One region of the Streptomyces sp. NBC_00354 genome, then DNA from elsewhere that is predicted to be linked to it. Evidence: riboswitches for the same ligand, from Rfam matches in the RefSeq annotation. Region 1 holds a riboswitch; each other region holds the start of a gene.
The links. A riboswitch is a leader RNA that binds a small molecule or an ion and turns the genes downstream of it on or off. The one in region 1 is predicted to bind cobalamin.
Positions count from the first base shown of each region.

Region 1 (4,244 bases):
GGCCGACCTGGCCCGGGTGCTCGCGATCTCGCCCAGCTACCTCAACCAGATGGAGCACGACTCCCGCCCGCTGACCGTGCCCGTGCTGCTGCGGCTGACCGAGGCCTTCGGCGTCGACCCCGGCTTCTTCTCGGAGCGGGACACCAGCCGCCTCGTCGCGGACCTGCGCGAGGCGCTGGCCGGGGAGGTCGCCGAGGCCCGGGTCTCCACCTCCGACCTCGCCGAACTGGCCTCGCGGATGCCCGCGGTCGCCCAGGTGCTGCTGGACCTCGGCCGGCGCAGCCAGCGGCTGGCCGAGGGCCTGGCCGGAGTCGCGGACTGCCGCGACGGGGACGGCGGCGGCGGTGGGCCCCTCTCCCCGCACGAGGAGATCCGCGAGTTCTTCTACCGCCGCCAGAACTACCTCCACGACACCGACCTCGCCGCCGAGGATCTCGCCCGCACCATCGGGATCCGGCCAGGCGAGGTCGTCCACGCCCTCTCCGCCCGGCTGGCGGACCGGCACGGCGTACGGGTCGTGGTCGCCGGCGACTCGGCGGCCGGCTCCGAGCGGCTGCACCACTACGCGGAATCCGGCCGCGTGCTCCAGCTCTCCGCCCGCCTGAGGCCGGGCCAGCAGGCCTTCCGGATGGCCACGCAGCTGGCCCTGCTCGAGTACGGCGAGGAGCTGGACCGGCTCGCCTCGGAGGACTTCCCCGCCGGTTCCACCCCGCACGGCCTCGCCCGGATCGGCATCGCGAACTACTTCGCCGCCGCGCTGATCCTCCCGTACAGCGCCTTCCATACGGCCGCCGAGGGATTCCGTTACGACATCGAGCGGCTCACCGACCACTTCGGCCTCGGCTACGAGACGGTCTGCCATCGCCTGAGCACGCTCCAACGCCCCAGGCTGCGCGGGGTCCCCTTCTCGTTCGTGCGCGTCGACCGCGCCGGGAACATGTCCAAGCGGCAGTCCGCGACCGGATTCCACTTCTCCCGCGCGGGCGGCACCTGCCCGCTGTGGAACGTGTACGAGGCCTTCGCCGCACCCGGCCGCATCCACGTCCAGGTCGCCGCCATGCCGGACGGGCAGCGCTACCTGTGGACGGCCCGCGCCATCACCCGCCACCGGGGCGGCTGGGGCGAACCCGGCAAGACCTTCGCGATCGGCCTCGGCTGCGAGATCCGGCACGCCTCGAGGCTCGTCTACTCCGACGGCCTCGACCTGGACAACACCTCCGCCGACACGCCCATCGGCATGGGCTGCCGGATCTGCGAGCGCCTGGAGTGCCCGCAGCGCGCCGTCCCGCCGCTCGGGCGCCCGCTGGCCGTCGACGAGAACAGCAGCACCTTCGTCCCGTACCGGGTCGCCGAGTAGGGCCTCCGCTCCCGGGGGTCGTTCACACGTCCGCGCCGTGGGTGGGGGTGGACTTACTTGGACGTCCAACTATATGTTCGTGACAACCCGCGGTGCAGGGAAGCCGGTGTGAATCCGGCGCGGTCCCGCCACTGTGACCGGGGAGTGTGCTCTTCAGCAGTTCAGGCCACTGACGGAATCCATCCGTCGGGAAGGCCGGAGAGCGCGCGCTGATCCGGGAGTCAGGATACCGGCCGTGGGGTGTTCCGTGTTGTCCACGAGGATGGAGAAGACACGCATGGCACCGGTACGCGACCACGGCCCAGGTGATCCGGCGGAGTACCCGAACCACGAGGCCCTGTCCCCGCGTTCGTGACTCGACGAAGGCACCCGCGCCTTCCCTGTCCCGCGGTCGGCCCCCGCGGTGCGCACCCCGATCGGTGCCGTACCGCGCCCTCGCCGCGCCTTCCTCGGATCCTCACCTGACGAGAGCAGGCTTCGATGGTCCGTGAACTCACCCACTTCATCGGCGGAAAGCACACCACCGGCACGTCCGGGCTCTTCGACGACGTCTACGACCCGAACACCGGCGCCGTCCAGGCCAGGGTCCCCCTGGCGGGGCGCGCCGACACCGAGGCGGCGATCACCAACGCCTAGGAAGCGCAGGCCGAATGGGGCCGGTGGAACCCGCAGCGCCGCGCCCGGGTCATGCTGCGCTTCCTCCAGCTCGTCGAGGGCGAACGCGACGCGCTGGCCCGGCTGTTGTCCTCCGAGCACGGCAAGACCGTCGCCGATGCCCACGGAGACCTGCAACGAGGCCTGGAGGTGGTCGAGTTCGCCGCCGGGATCCCGCACCTGCTCAAGGGCGAGTTCACGGACAACGCCGGCACCGGCATCGACGTGCACTCGCTGCGCAGTCCGCTCGGCGTCGTCGCCGGGATCACCCCCTTCAACTTCCCCGCGATGATCCCGCTGTGGAAGGCCGCCCCGGCCCTGGCCTGCGGAAACGCCTTCATCCTCAAGCCCTCCGAGCGGGACCCCTCCGTACCGCTGCGCCTCGCCGAGCTGTTCCTGGAGGCCGGTCTGCCGCCGGGCGTGCTCAACGTCGTCAACGGCGGCAGGGAAGCGGTCGACACCCTCCTCGAGGACCCGCGCGTCCAGGCCCTGGGCTTCGTGGGCTCCACCCCGATCGCCGCGTACCGAGGGACGGGCCGGCCGGCTGACCCTCAACCGCCCCAAGGCCCTCAACGCACTCACCCACCCCATGGTGCTGCGCATCGAGGAGGCCCTCACCGCCTGGTGGGAGGACCCCGCGGTGGAAACGGTGGTGATCTCCGGCGCAGGCGAGCGCGGACTGTGCGCGGGCGGCGACATCCGCGCCATCTATGAGGACGCCCGCTCCGGCGGCAGCGCCTCGGCCGATTTCTGGCGGGACGAGTACCGGCTCAACGCGCTGATCGCCCGCTACCCCAAGCCGTACGTCGCCCTGATGGACGGCATCGTCATGGGCGGCGGCGTCGGCATCTCGGCCCACGGAACCGTGCGGATCGTCACCGAACGCTCCCGCGTCGCCATGCCGGAGACCGGCATCGGCTTCGTCCCCGACGTCGGCGGCACCTACCTGCTCGCGCTGGCCCCCGGCGAGCTCGGCACCCACCTGGCCCTGACGGGCGCGCCCGTCGGCGCCGCCGACGCGATGCTCTGCGGCCTCGCCGACCACTTCGTGCCGGCCGAGCGGCTCGGCGCGCTGGTGGCGGGGCTCGGGCAGGAGCCCGTACGCGACGCCCTGGCGCCGCATGTCGGCGAGGCGCCGCCCGGTGAACTGCCCGCCCACCGGGAGTGGATCGACCACTGCTACGCCGTCGACACGGTGGAGGAGATCGTCGGCCGCCTCATCGGCAGCGGCGTACCGGCGGCCGAGGAGGCGGCCGCCGCGCTGGCCGCCAAGTCCCCGACGGCGCTGAAGGTCACCCTGGCCGCACTGCGCAGTGCCCGTCGGCTCGGCCCGCTGGAACGGGTCCTGGAGCAGGAGTACCGGGTCTCCTGCCACGCCCTGCGCTCGCCCGACCTGGTCGAGGGCATCCGGGCCCAGGTCATCGACAAGGACCGCAGCCCCCGCTGGTCGCCCGCCCACCTCGCCGAGGTCGGCGAGAGCGACGTCGCCCGCTCCTTCGCCCCGATCGGCGCCGACCGCGAACTGAACCTCGCTGCCGCCGACTCCCTTCAGGAGGTGCCCTGGTGACCACCGTCATCGCCTTCATTGGCCTCGGTCACATGGGCGGCCCGATGGCCGCCAACCTCACGGCCGCCGGCCACCGCGTACTCGGCTTCGACCTCGTCCCCGATGCGCGGGCCGCCGCCGCGGCGGCCGAGGTGGAGATCGCGGACTCCGCAGGGGCGGCCGCCGCGGAGGCGGACGTGGTGATCACCATGCTGCCCGCGGGACGCCACGTACTCGCCCTCTACCGGGACGAGGGACTGCTGGCGGCCGCGAAGCCCGGCACCCTGTTCATCGACTGCTCCACCATCGACGTCGCCGACGCCCGCGCCGCCCACGAGGCGGCGGTCGCGGCCGGTCACCGGGCCCTGGACGCCCCCGTATCGGGCGGCGTCATGGGCGCCGAGGCGGCGACCCTCACCTTCATGGCCGGCGGAGGCGAGCCGGAATTCACCCAGGCGGAACCGCTGTTGGCGGCCATGGGCAGGAAGACGGTGCACTGCGGGGGCGCCGGCGCCGGGCAGGCGGCGAAGATCTGCAACAACATGATCCTCGGCATCTCGATGATCGCGGTCAGCGAGGCCTTCGTCCTCGGTGAGAGCCTCGGCCTGTCCCACCAGGCGCTCTACGACGTCGCGTCCACCGCCTCCGGCCAGTGCTGGGCTCTCACCACCAACTGCCCCGTCCCCG
Region 1 covers NZ_CP107983.1:800,230-804,473, reverse strand. The annotation lists gene OHT74_RS03890 (short-chain fatty acyl-CoA regulator family protein) at 1-1,357, shown strand, start outside; cobalamin riboswitch at 1,431-1,609, shown strand; partial or broken gene OHT74_RS03885 (aldehyde dehydrogenase family protein) at 1,838-2,536, shown strand; gene OHT74_RS03880 (enoyl-CoA hydratase/isomerase family protein) at 2,556-3,578, shown strand; gene mmsB (3-hydroxyisobutyrate dehydrogenase) at 3,575-4,244, shown strand, end outside.

Region 2 (4,244 bases), 1.2 Mb from region 1:
TCGGCGTCCGTACGCCAGTCGCGGGAGTCGATCAGCTGGAGGATGCCGGCGCCGTACGTGCCCGGGCGCGAGCCGAAGATACGGGTCGTCGCGCGCCGCTCGTCACCGTGCTCGGCCAGGTCCGCCTGGGCGTGGGCCCGGATGTAGTTCTCCGAGGCGGGCTCGTCCAGGGACGCCGCCAGCCGTACCGCGTCGTCCAGCAGGCCGATCACGTGCGGGAACGCGTCCCGGAAGAAGCCCGAGATGCGCAGCGTGACGTCGATGCGCGGGCGGCCCAGCTCCTCGAGCGGGATCGGCTCCAGGCCGGTGACGCGGCGAGAGGCCTCGTCCCAGACCGGGCGGATGCCCAGCAGGGCCAGCGCCTCGGCGACGTCGTCGCCCGAGGTGCGCATCGCGCTCGTGCCCCACAGGGACAGGCCTACGGAGGCCGGCCACTCGCCGTTGTCCGTGCGGTAGCGGGTGAGGAGGGAGTCGGCCAGGGCCTGGCCCGTCTCCCACGCGAGGCGGGACGGGACGGCCTTCGGGTCGACGGAGTAGAAGTTCCGGCCCGTGGGGAGGACGTTCACCAGGCCTCGGAGGGGGGAACCCGAGGGACCCGCCGGGACGAAGGAGCCGTCCAGCGCGCTCACCACGTGCGCGATCTCGTCGGTCGTGCCGGCCAGCCGCGGGACGACCTCCCGGGCCGCGAAGTCCAGTACGGCCGTCACGTCCGCCGCGTACCCGGCGGCGACCGAAGCCACCGCCTCCGGGGCCCAGTGCGCGTCCTCCATCGCCTGCACCAGCGCGCGGGCCGCCGCCTCCGCCTCGTCGGCGGTCGTACGGGTGGCCGCGGACTCGTCCAGGCCGAGCGCCTCGCGCAGGCCGGGCAGGGCCGTGGTGCCGCCCCAGATCTGACGGGCGCGCAGGATCGCGAGGACCAGATTGACCCGGGCCTCGCCGGTCGGGGCGCCGCCCAGGACGTGCAGGCCGTCCCGGATCTGGGCGTCCTTGACCTCGCACAGCCAGCCGTCGACGTGCAGCAGGAAGTCGTCGAAGCCCTCGTCGTCCGGGCGCTCCTCCAGACCCAGGTCGTGGTGGAGCTTCGCGGCCTGGATCAGGGTCCAGATCTGGGCGCGGATGGCCGGCAGCTTGGCCGGGTCCATCGCCGAGATCTGCGCGTACTCGTCCAGGTGCTGCTCCAGGCGCGCGATGTCGCCGTACGACTCCGCGCGCGCCATCGGCGGCACCAGGTGGTCGACCAGGGTGGCGTGCACGCGGCGCTTGGCCTGCGTGCCCTCGCCCGGGTCGTTCACCAGGAAGGGGTAGATGAGCGGCAGGTCGCCGAGCGCGGCGTCGGGCGCGCAGGCCGCCGACAGGCCGGCGTTCTTGCCCGGCAGCCACTCCAGGTTGCCGTGCTTGCCCAGGTGGATCATCGCGTCGGCGCCGAAGCCGCCGTCCTCGGCGCGCGCCTGGATCCAGCGGTAGGCGGCCAGGTAGTGGTGCGAGGGCGGCAGGTCCGGGTCGTGGTAGATCGCGATCGGGTTCTCGCCGAAACCGCGCGGCGGCTGGATCAGGATGAGCAGGTTCCCGCGGCGCAGCGCCGCGAGCACGATGTCGCCCTCCGGGTTCGCGGAGCGGTCCACGAACATGTTGCCCGGAGCCTCGCCCCAGTGCTCCTCGACGCTTTCGCGCAGCTCGGCGGGGAGCTCGGCGAACCACCGCTTGTAGTCGGCGGCCGGGATCCGGACCGGGTTGCGGGCCAGCTGCTCCTCGGTCAGCCAGTCCTGGTCGTGGCCGCCGGCCTCGATCAGGGCGCGGATCAGCTCGTCGCCGTCGCCGGAGACCAGGCCCGGGATCTCCTCGACCGGGCCGAAGTCGTAGCCGCCCGCGATGAGGGTGCGCAGCAGTTCCACGGCGCTGGCCGGGGTGTCGAGGCCGACCGCGTTGCCGATGCGGGAGTGCTTGGTGGGGTACGCGGAGAGGACGAGCGCGAGCTTCTTGTCGCGCCGCTCGATGTGCCGGAGGCGGGCGTGCCGGACGGCGATGCCGGCGACGCGGGAGGCGCGCTCGGGGTCGGCCACGTACGCGGGCAGGCCGTCCTCGTCGAGCTCCTTGAAGGAGAACGGGACGGTGATCAGACGGCCGTCGAACTCGGGCACGGCGACCTGCGTCGCGGCGTCGAGCGGGGACAGGCCCTCGTCGTTCGCCTCCCAGGCGCTGCGCGAGCCGGTCAGGCACAGGGCCTGCAGGATCGGGACGCCGAGCGCGGCCAGCGCGCCCGCGTCCCACGACTCGTCGTCGCCGCCCGCCGAGGCGGTGGCGGGCTTGGTGCCGCCGGCCGCGAGGACGGTGGTGACGACCGCGTCCGCCGACTCCAGCGCGGCGATCAGGTCCGGCTCCGGAGTGCGCAGGGAGGACACGTAGAGGGGGAGGGCCTGGGCGTCCTGGGCCTCGATCGCATCGCACAGGGCGTGCACGAAGGCGGTGTTGCCGCTCATCTGGTGGGCGCGGTAGTACAGCACGGCGATGCGCGGACCCTCGGTGGTCCCGGGCGTGCGCTCCAGCGGGCCCCAGGTCGGCGCGGCGGCCGGCGGCTCGAAGCCGTGGCCGGTGAGCAGCACGGTGTCGGAGAGGAACCGGGCCAGCTGGTCCAGGTTGGCGGGGCCGCCGTGGGCGAGGTAGCCGTGCGCCTCGGCCGCGATGCCGATCGGGACCGTGGAGGCCTCCATCAGCTGAGCGTCCGGGGCCTGTTCGCCGGTCAGGACCACCACCGGGCGGGTCTGGGCCGGCGCCAGGAGCAGGTCGAGGCCGTCCTGCCAGGCGCGCAGGCCGCCGAGGAGGCGTACGACGACCAGGTCGACGCCGTCGAGCAGCCCGGGCAGGTCGTCGAGGGGAAGGCGGGACGGGTTCGCGAACCGGTACGGCACGGGGCCGTCCGCGGCGCGGGCGCTGAGCAGATCGGTGTCGGACGTCGACAGCAGCAGGATCATGCGGCGGCAGGCCTTCCTCGGGGTTTCCGCGCCCCGGGCAGTGAGGACAGCGGGAGTTCCTGACTCACCCGGCGGATTGCTCTGCAGGGTTCACAGTGGCGGGACCGCGCCGGATTCGCACCGGGCTTCCTCCCGGCGGGCCATGTGGCTCCGCCGCTGGTCATCTTAGGTGGCGATCTCCCTGACCGGGAGTGGGGGTGGCCCGCGCCCGGGCGCCCGGCCGGCGGACCCGCCCCCGCCCCCCGACCCCCCGCGCGCCCCCCGCTCCGCGGAGCGCCGAGCCCGCCCGCGCACCACCGCTGCGCGGAGGGGTGGGTGGTGACGGCCACAGGTCGGGGCGGGGGAATCGTGGGTATGCTCGCCGCCATGCCGCCCCAGCCCCCTTCCGCCGCATCGCGGGACGAACCCGTCATACGCGACCGCGGTGACGCCTGCCCCGGTGCGCTGCGGCTGCACGCCGCGGACGACGGGTTCCTGGCCCGGGTCCGGGTACCCGGCGGGATGCTCGACGCGGACGCGGCCTCGCTGCTGGCCGATGCAGCGGACCGGCTCGGCGACGGGCACATCGACCTCACCTCCCGCGGCAACGCGCAACTGCGCGGCCTCGGGGCGAGCTGCGGCGGCGAACTGCAGTCCGTGCTCGTCCGCGCCGGCCTGCTGCCCGCGCCCACGCACGAGCGCGTCCGCAACATCGTCGCCTCGCCGCTGACCGGCCTCGACCGGCGCGGCCTGCCCGACGTGGCGCCCTGGGTCGCGGAGCTGGACCGGCTGCTGTGCGCGAGCGCGCCCGCGGCCGGGCTGTCCGGCCGCTTCCTGTTCGCCCTCGACGACGGCCGCGGCGACGTCACCTCCCTTGCCGCGGACGTGAACCTGGTCGCCCGGGACGCCGACCGGGCCCTGCTGTGGACGGCCGACCCGGCCGACGCCCTGCTCGTGGCAGCGGCCGACGCGCCCCGGGCCGCCCTCGTGGCGGCCGCATACTTCCTCGACGCCGTCCGGGAAGCCGGCACCCGAGCCTGGCGGGTTGCCGAGCTGCCCGCCGAACAGGCCCTGGGTTCCGGTGAGTTGGGTGTGCGGCTGGCCGCCGCCGGGATCGAGGCCGCCCTCGTACGGGAAGACGCCCGGCGCTCCCCGGCCCCCGAGCCCGGCATCGTCGAAGGCCCCCACGGCACCGCCGCGCTCAGCGTCCTCGCACCGCTGGGCCGCCTGACCACCGCGCAGTGGCGCCTGCTGGCCGGCCTCACGGGCCGCATCCGCCTGACCCCCTGGCGCGGC
Region 2 covers NZ_CP107983.1:1,974,051-1,978,294, reverse strand. The annotation lists gene cobN (cobaltochelatase subunit CobN) at 1-2,969, opposite strand, end outside; cobalamin riboswitch at 3,003-3,141, opposite strand; gene cobG (precorrin-3B synthase) at 3,336-4,244, shown strand, end outside.
Region 2: linked by a shared signal. The riboswitch ahead of cobN (cobaltochelatase subunit CobN) and the one ahead of OHT74_RS03885 (aldehyde dehydrogenase family protein) in region 1 are both predicted to bind cobalamin.

Region 3 (4,244 bases), 5.5 Mb from region 1:
GCGGGTACGAGTACGCGTGCGCGGGCCGGTGTGGTCGTGCGGGGTGGTGGCCGCGGGCCGGGTGCGATGTGCGGGTCTGCCGGGGGCTGCCGCCATCACGGGGCCCCCGGGGGGAGGAACGGGAGGCCGGCCGGGGCCCCCGTCTCGATCAGGCGGAGCAGGGCATCCGTGTCCGCGTGCTCGGCGATCAGGTCGCCCAGCAGGTCCAGCTGCTCCTCCCGCAGGGCGCCGAAGGAGGTGTCGGGCGCCGGAACGAAGCGGCGGCCCGACGCCAGCGCCACCTCCCGCAGGAACGCCCGCCGGAAGCCGTCCGACTCCAGCGAGCCGTGCCAGTGGGTGCCCCACACCGAACCGACGCGGCAGCCGTCGAGGAACGCCTCCCCGCCCAGGACCTCGGCCACCCCGTGGTGGATCTCGTACCCGTCGACCGGCTCGCCGAGCGCGGTCCCGGAAGGCCGCTCCAGGGTCTTCTCGCGCTCGAAGCGGATCCGCACCGGCAGCAGCCCCAGCCCGTCCACCGAGCCGGCCCTGGACTCGACGTCGTCCTCGATGTGCTCGCCGAGCACCTGGAAGCCGCCGCAGATGCCCAGTACCGGCCGGCCCTCCGCGGCCCGCCGCGCCAGCGCATCGGCGAGGCCGCGCTCGCGCAGCCACTCCAGGGCCTTCACCGTGCCGCGGGTACCCGGAACCACCACCAGGTCCGCGTCGACCAGCTCCTCGGCCCGGTCCACGAACCGCACCACGACCCCCGGTTCCGCCGCGAGCGCGTCGACGTCCGTGAAGTTCGACATCAGCGGCACCGCGCACACCGCGACCCGCAGGACGTCCTCGCCGACCGGCGGCGCCACGACCGACTCGCGTACCGCGCCCCGCAGCGAGACCCGGAGCCCGTCCTCCTCGTCGATGCCCAGCCCGTGCTGGAACGGCAGCACGCCGTACGTCGCCCGGCCGGTCAGGGAACGCAGCATCTCCATGCCCGGTTCCAGCAGCGACACGTCGCCGCGGAACTTGTTCACCATGTATCCGGCGATCAACGACTGGTCCTGCGGCGACAGCAGCGCCGTCGTCCCGAAGAACGAGGCGAAGACCCCGCCCCGGTCGATGTCCCCGACCACGACCACCGGGAACCGCGCGGCCCGCGCGATGCCCATGTTCACGATGTCGGTCCGGCGCAGGTTGATCTCGGCCGGACTGCCCGCCCCCTCGCAGATCACGGCGTCATACGTGCCCCGCAGCTGCTCCAGGCAGTCCGTGACGACCCCGAGAAGCTGCTCCTGCCTGCCCCCGTGGTAGCCCCGGGCACTCATCTCGCCCACCGGCTTGCCCAGCAGCACCACCTGGCTGCTGCGGTCGCTGCCGGGCTTGAGCAGCACCGGGTTCATCAGCGCCGTCGGCTCCACGCACGCCGCCTGCGCCTGCATCGCCTGCGCCCGCCCGATCTCGGCGCCCTCGCGCGTCACGAACGAGTTCAGCGACATGTTCTGCGCCTTGAACGGCGCCACCTTCACGCCCTGCCGGGCCAGCCAGCGGCAGATGCCCGCCGTGACCACGCTCTTGCCCGCGTCCGATGTCGTACCGGCGACGAGGAGTCCCCCGCCCAGCTTTCCGCCGCTCACGGGCGTCCCCTCCCAGCCACACGTGACACCGCACAGCGCAGTGCCACACACGCCCCCAGCGCCAGCCACGTCACCTGCCGTGACAGCCGCACAGCCCGTTCGATGTCCGCGACCTGCACCGGCCGCCCCGCCCCGCCGTTCAGCACGGCCCGGTGCTCGACCCGCCCCGCGTACGCCAGGGTTCCTCCCAGCCGTACGCCGAGCGCCCCGGCGAACGAGGCCTCCACCGGGCCGGCGTTCGGGCTCGGGTGCTTCGCGGCGTCGGCACGCCAGGCCCGTACGGCTCCCCGCCGGTCGGGTCCGGCCAGTACGGCGGCCAGCGCGGTCAGCCGGGCGCCCGGCCAGCCCGCGAGGTCGTCGAGCCGGGCCGAGGCCCAGCCGTAGCGCAGGTAGCGCGGCGACCTGTGGCCCACCATCGCGTCCAGGGTGTTCACGGCGCGGAAGGCCAGCAGCCCGGGGATACCGGCGGCGGCGCCCCACACGAGGGCCCCGACCACCGCGTCGGAGGTGTTCTCGGCGACCGACTCCACGACGGCGCGGGCCATCTGCTGCTCGTCCAGGGCCTGCGGGTCCCGCCCGCACAGGTGCGGCAGCCGCTCCCGGGCGACCTCGGCGTCCCCGGCGGCGAGCGCGCCGCCGATGGCGCGGGCCTCACGGCCCAGGGAGGTGCCGCCGACTACGGCCCAGGTGGCCGCTGCGGTCAGGGCGATACGGGCGGCTGCGGGCCGGGAGCGCACGGCGCGGGCGCCCAGCGCGCCGACGGCGGCCGCGCCCCCGGCGCACACGAGGGTGTGGAGGAGGCCCCGGGCGCGGTCGTCGCGCCACAGGGCGCCTTCGACAGCGGCGGCTGCTCGTCCGAAGGCGGCCACGGGGTGCCCTCGGCGCGGATCACCGAGGATCCGGTCGCCGATCAGGCCCGCCGTGGCGCCGTACGCGAAGACGCGATCGGCACGCATGGTGGCAGGTATGTCCTCACTCAGGGTCCGCGCCCTGGTTCGACGTGTCCGGCGGTGGGAGTTCCTGGCTCCCGGGGCGCACGCGTCGCGTGCTCCCCGGTGACAGTGGCGGGACCGCGCCGGATTCGCACCGGACTTCCTCTCCATGCCGCCGTATTGGCTCGGGCAGTCCACCACGCACCGCGAAGGCCCGTCAACTCGCCGTTGACCTGCGGCGGGGCAGGTCACCACGCCGGGCCTCGGGTACGGGAAAGCTCCCCCCGGGAAGCCCGGAGGGAGCTTTCGTGCACCGTGCCCGAATCGGTCAGCTGACGATCAGGTAGATGCCGTACGCGACGGCCGCCGTGACGAGCGCGAAGCAGGCGTACGCGCCGCTGCGGGCCAGGGTGGCGGTGCCGCCCTGCTCGGTGGCGGTCTCGTGCTTGGAGAGGCCCACCAGGCCCAGGGTGAACAGGGCCACGAGCGCGACGGTGGCGGAGAGGCTGACCCCGAAGACGGAGCCGAGTGCTGCCCAGTCGATCTTCATACTGCGGATTCCTCTGTCGTTCTCGGGGTCAGACCGCGGCGGCCGGGGCCGCAGGGGTCGGGGCAGCCGCCGGGATGGTGGCCTTCAGGTCCTCGTCGGTGACCGCGGCGGTCGTACCGGCGGCGGCCACGGTCGGCGGGACGGTGACGGCGGCCATGGCCGTGGTGACGACACCCGGCTCCTCGGCCGCGGCCGGCTGCACGTCGTTGACGTTGCTGTGGTCGACGACCTGGCGGCGGGAGATGACCCAGATGGCGACGCAGGAGGCGATCAGGAAGAGCGCGACGGCGGCGACGCCGAGGTCACCGGTACGCATGACCAGCTCGGCACCGGAGGCGACGACGGCCGCGGCCGGCAGGGTCAGGCCCCACGCGATGAACATGCGGGTGGCGGTGGACCAGCGGACCACACCGCCCTTGCGGCCCAGGCCCGCACCCATGACGGCGCCGGAGCACGCGTGGGTGGTGGAGAGGGAGAAGCCGAGGGTGGAGGAGGCCAGGATGACGCTCGCGGCCGAGGTCTGGGCGGCGAAGCCCTGCTGCGGCTGGAGGTCGGTCAGGCCGCTGCCCATGGTGCGGATGATGCGCCAGCCGCCCAGGGAGGTGCCCAGGGCGATGGCCATGCCGGCGGAGACGATGACCCAGACCGGCGGGTTGGCGCCGGAGTCCAGGGCGCCGCCGGCGATGAGCGCCAGGGTGATGATGCCCATCGTCTTCTGCGCGTCGTTGGTGCCGTGCGCGAGGGAGACGAGACCGGCCGAGGCGATCTGCCCGGCGCGGTAGCCCTTGGTGGCGGTCTTGCCGCCGACCTTGCCGCCGAGCTTGTACGTGACCTTGGCGGCCAGCATCGAGGCCACACCGGCCACGATCGGCGCGGCGACCGCGGGGAGCAGCACCTTGCTGACGAGCGTGCCGCCGTTGACGGCGCCGAGGCCGGCGGAGGCGACGGCCGCGCCGACCAGGCCGCCCATCAGGGCGTGGGAGGAGCTGGAGGGGAGTCCGACCAGCCAGGTGACGAGATTCCAGAGGATCGCGCCGACCAGGGCGGCGAAGATCACTTCTGGCTGGATGCCCTCCTCGTTGACCAGGCCCTTGGAGATCGTCTTGGCGACCTCCACGGACATGAACGCGCCGACGAGGTTGAGCA
Region 3 covers NZ_CP107983.1:6,318,283-6,322,526, forward strand. The annotation lists gene OHT74_RS28975 (cobyric acid synthase) at 96-1,601, opposite strand; gene OHT74_RS28980 (cobalamin biosynthesis protein) at 1,613-2,572, opposite strand; cobalamin riboswitch at 2,612-2,762, opposite strand; gene OHT74_RS28985 (hypothetical protein) at 2,877-3,098, opposite strand; gene OHT74_RS28990 (inorganic phosphate transporter) at 3,127-4,244, opposite strand, start outside.
Region 3: linked by a shared signal. The riboswitch ahead of OHT74_RS28980 (cobalamin biosynthesis protein) and the one ahead of OHT74_RS03885 (aldehyde dehydrogenase family protein) in region 1 are both predicted to bind cobalamin.

Region 4 (4,244 bases), 2.2 Mb from region 1:
TCGCCGGTGTTGTCGCGGAGCTCCAGGAACTCCTCGATGTCCGCGTGCCAGGTCTCCAGGTAGACGGCGGCGGCACCCTTGCGGCGGCCGCCCTGGTTCACGGCGGCGACGGAGGCGTCGAGGGTCTTCAGGAACGGCACGATGCCGTTGGAGTGGCCGTTCGTACCGCGGATCAGCGAACCGCGGGCGCGGATGCGCGAGTACGAGAGGCCGATGCCGCCGGCGTGCTTCGACAGGCGCGCGACCTGGTGGTAGCGGTCGTAGATCGAGTCGAGCTCGTCCAGCGGGGAGTCCAGCAGGTAGCAGGAGGACATCTGCGGGTGCCGGGTGCCGGAGTTGAAGAGCGTGGGGGAGGACGGCAGGTAGTCGAGGCGGCTCATCAGCCGGTAGAGGGAGGCCACTTCCTCGACGGCCTGGACAGTGTTGTTCTCGGCGAGGCCACAGGCCACGCGCAGCATGAAGTGCTGCGGGGTCTCGACGACCTGGCGGGTGATCGGGTGGCGCAGCAGGTAGCGGCTGTGCAGGGTGCGCAGGCCGAAGAAGCCGAAGCGGTCGTCGGCGCCCTCGGCGAGGGTGTGCTCGACCAGTGCGTCCAGGCGGCTCGCGTGCAGCGCCACGAACTCGGCGGTGCGGTCCGCGATCAGGCCCTCGCGGTGGCCGACCGCGACGGAGGCGGAGAAGGAGGTGGCCCCCTGGCCCGCGGCTTCCTCGGCGACGGCCAGCGTCAGCAGCCGGGCGGCGAGCCGGGAGTACGCCGGGTCCTCGGAGATGAGACCGGCGGCGGCCTCCGTGGCCAGCCCGCGCAGTTCGGCCTCGTCGGCGGCGGCGCTGCGCCCGCGGAGCGCGGCGGCGGCGACCCGGCCCGGGTCGGTGTCGGGGAGGTCGGCGGTCAGCTCGGTGAGGGTACGCAGCAGTGCGGCCCCAGGTCCCCCGGTCTCGATTCCGGTGTCGGACGGGTCGGACTCGGCGCGCGGTGCGGAAGGCGCGATGGTCACGGGGGGAGCTCTCCCTCGCTCGGCTCCGGGACACCTTCGGTGCGGGCGCGAGCGGGCGCGCGCGGGGCAGGGCCTGGCTGGGCACGCTCACACCGCACGGCGTCCACCGGCCCAACCGCGGGGCCCGGACGTGTCGGCACCCGGTTCGGTCGAGCCGGGCGCACTGTCGGCAGGTCCTCGGACTTGCGGTGACACCAATGGGTGTACTTCATACCGTTGCGGGACAGTTCCGGATTCGCACCGGATTCCCCTGCGACGACAGCGAGCATGAGCATACATGTGGGGGCCGCTTCCTGTGCGACCCCCTAGATGTTGTGTCGGCGTGGCTACAGTTCGAGACCGTACGTGAGCAGAGCGAGGCCGGGGACGGGCTCCCAGTCCCGTTCGGGCGAACGGACGAAGCCGAGCCGTTCGTAGATCCGGTGGGCTCCGACCATGTCGTCCGTGGTGGACAGAACGAGGCGCCGTACGCCCTCGATGACCCTCGCCCGCTCCATGCAGGCCCGTACGAGCGCCTCCCCGGCGCCCCGCCCGCGGCCCTCCCGGGCGACGGCCAGCATCCGGAACTCGGCCTCGCCGGCCACGGCGATGTCGCACAGCGGGCTCCCGTGCGCGGCGAACGCCACCCCGCCGAGGAGCCGTCCGTCGCTCGCGGCGGCGACGAGTATCACCCCGTCGCGCGCCCGCCCGGCCACGTCCCGCAGCCGCGCGAGGTACGGGTCGTCCTCGCCGAAGGTGAGCAGCCCGTCCCCGAGGTACGCCTGCGCGGTGATCTCCCCGAGCGTCCCGTACTCCGCCGCCAGCGCTTCCCTGATCACGATGTCCATGCGGTCGAGTGTGCCGGACGGCTGTCGGTGCCCGGCGCTATCGTCGGAGACAGCACCGTCAAGGAAGGCGAGCGAGGCATGACCGTGATGACCGACCGGCCCCACATGCTGACCGAGGAGTTCGAGAATCTCGCGCGCATAGCAGCGCGCGAGACGGAAGGGCTGCGCCTGGAATTCATCGACGGGGTCATGAGGAGCAAGGCTGTGCCGGACAGCGACCACGCGCTGATCATCGAGTGGCTGACGCGTGTCTGTATGCAGCACCGCCCTGAGCTCTGGCTCTACGGCGAGCAGGGGATCAAGATCCAGCAGTACCGTCAGGGGCGGGCGAAGCCCGACGGTGCCCTGGCACGCAGCGGCTCCATCGGAGGCCAGGGCGAGTGGATCGAGCCGGACCCCGTGCTCATGGTCGTCGAGGTGACCTCGTACGACTCGGACACGGATCGCCGGGACCGGCAGGAGAAGCCCCGGGCGTACGCGCAGACGGGTATCCCTGTCTACCTGCTGATCGACCGCGACAACTGCCTGGTGAGCGTTCACAGTGAGCCTGACGGGCAGAGGTACGAGGACGTGCACACAGTCCCCTTCGGCAAGGACATCGACCTCCCCGACCCCGTCGGCATCACTCTCCAGACCGAGCCCCTCAAGGACTGGGTGCGCTGACTCGTACAGCGTGAAGGGCTCCGCCGGTGACCGGCGGGGCCCTTCACCCGCGTCTCAGCAGCAGCGGAAGCCCTCGCGGGGGTCCGCCTCTCGCGAGTCCGTGCGGGCGCGTTCGAAGGCGCGGCGGGTCATGACCTCGGCCGCGGGGTCGTGCGTACGGGCGTGGGCCACGTAGCGGTCGTACGCCGCCTCGCCCGAGAACTCCCGTACGAAGAACCGCGCCTTCGCCAGCGCCGCGCGGACGCCGCTCACGCCACCGGCTCCTTCACGCGGCCGCCGCCCGAGTCCAGGCCGGCGGCGGCGAGCTCCGCCCGCTCCTCGGGCGTCGCGATGAGCCCGGCCGGGGCGATGATCTTCGACTCGGTCCACGGGACCTCGGACAGCCTGACCGTCTCCGGGGCGGCGATCGCCTTGAAGCAGGTCCGTGCCGCGTCCAGCAGCACGATGATGATCAGGATGGCGAACAGCGCCGACAGCGCGCCGTCCACCGTGGCGTTGGTGACCACGGTGTGCATCTCGTCCATGTTCTTGGCGGGCGGCAGCACCTTCCCGGCGTCGATCCCGGTCTGGTACTTGTCGCGCTGCGCGAAGAAGCCGACCTTCACGTCGTCGGAGAAGACCTTCTGGTAGCTCGCGGTGAGCGTGACGGCCACGTCCCAGGCCAGCGGGACGCCGGTGACCCACGCCCACTTGAGCCGCCCGGACTTGACGAGCAGCGTGGTGCAGACGGCCAGGGCCACCGCCGCGAGCAGCTGGTTCGCGATCCCGAACAGCGGGAACAGCTGGTTGATGCCGCCCAGCGGGTCCTTGATGCCGACCCACAGGAAGTAGCCCCAGCCGCCGACGACGAGCGCGCTCGCCAGCCACACGCCCGGCTTCCAGCTGATGTCCTTGAAGGACTTGTGCACATTGCCGAGGGTGTCCTGGAGCATGAACCGGCCGACGCGGGTGCCCGCGTCGAGGGTCGTCAGGATGAACAGCGCCTCGAACATGATCGCGAAGTGGTACCAGAACGCCTTCATCCCGGCGCCGCCGACCACGGACGAGAAGATTTCCGACATTCCGAGTGCGAAGGTCGGCGCGCCGCCCGTACGGGACAGCAGGCTGGCCTCCTCGACGTCCTTCGCGGCCTGCGCGAGGTACTCGGGCGACACGGCGAAGCCGAAGTTGGTCACGGCCTGCGAGGCGGTCTCGACGGTCGCGCCGATGACGCCGGCGGGGGAGTTGACCGCGAAGAATAGGCCGGGCTCGATGATGGTGGCCGCGATGATCGCCATGACGGCGACGAAGGACTCCGTCAGCATGGCGCCGTAGCCGATGACCCGGACCTGGGTCTCCTTCTGGATCATCTTCGGGGTGGTGCCCGAGGAGACCAGTGCGTGGAAGCCGGACAGGGCGCCGCAGGCGATGGTGATGAAGACGAAGGGGAACATCGACCCGGCGAAGACCGGCCCGTCCCCGCGGGCGGCGAAGTCGGTGACCGCGGGCATCTTCAGCGTCGGCATCGCCAGCACCACGCCCACCGCCATCAGCGCGATGGTGCCGACCTTCATGAAGGTGGAGAGGTAGTCGCGGGGCGCGAGCAGCATCCAGACCGGCAGCACCGAGGCGATGAAGCCGTACGCGACCATCCAGAGGACGAGCGTCTCCTTCTCCAGCGTGAAGGTGCTCGCCAGCGAGGACTCGGCGACCCAGCCGCCCGCGACGATGGCGAGCAGCAGCAGCGCGACGCCGATGACGGAGATCTCGGTGACCCGGC
Region 4 covers NZ_CP107983.1:3,042,949-3,047,192, reverse strand. The annotation lists gene OHT74_RS13365 (ribonucleoside-diphosphate reductase subunit alpha) at 1-995, opposite strand, end outside; cobalamin riboswitch at 1,147-1,270, opposite strand; gene OHT74_RS13360 (GNAT family N-acetyltransferase) at 1,322-1,822, opposite strand; gene OHT74_RS13355 (Uma2 family endonuclease) at 1,901-2,485, shown strand; gene OHT74_RS13350 (YbdD/YjiX family protein) at 2,540-2,737, opposite strand; gene OHT74_RS13345 (carbon starvation CstA family protein) at 2,734-4,244, opposite strand, start outside.
Region 4: linked by a shared signal. The riboswitch ahead of OHT74_RS13365 (ribonucleoside-diphosphate reductase subunit alpha) and the one ahead of OHT74_RS03885 (aldehyde dehydrogenase family protein) in region 1 are both predicted to bind cobalamin.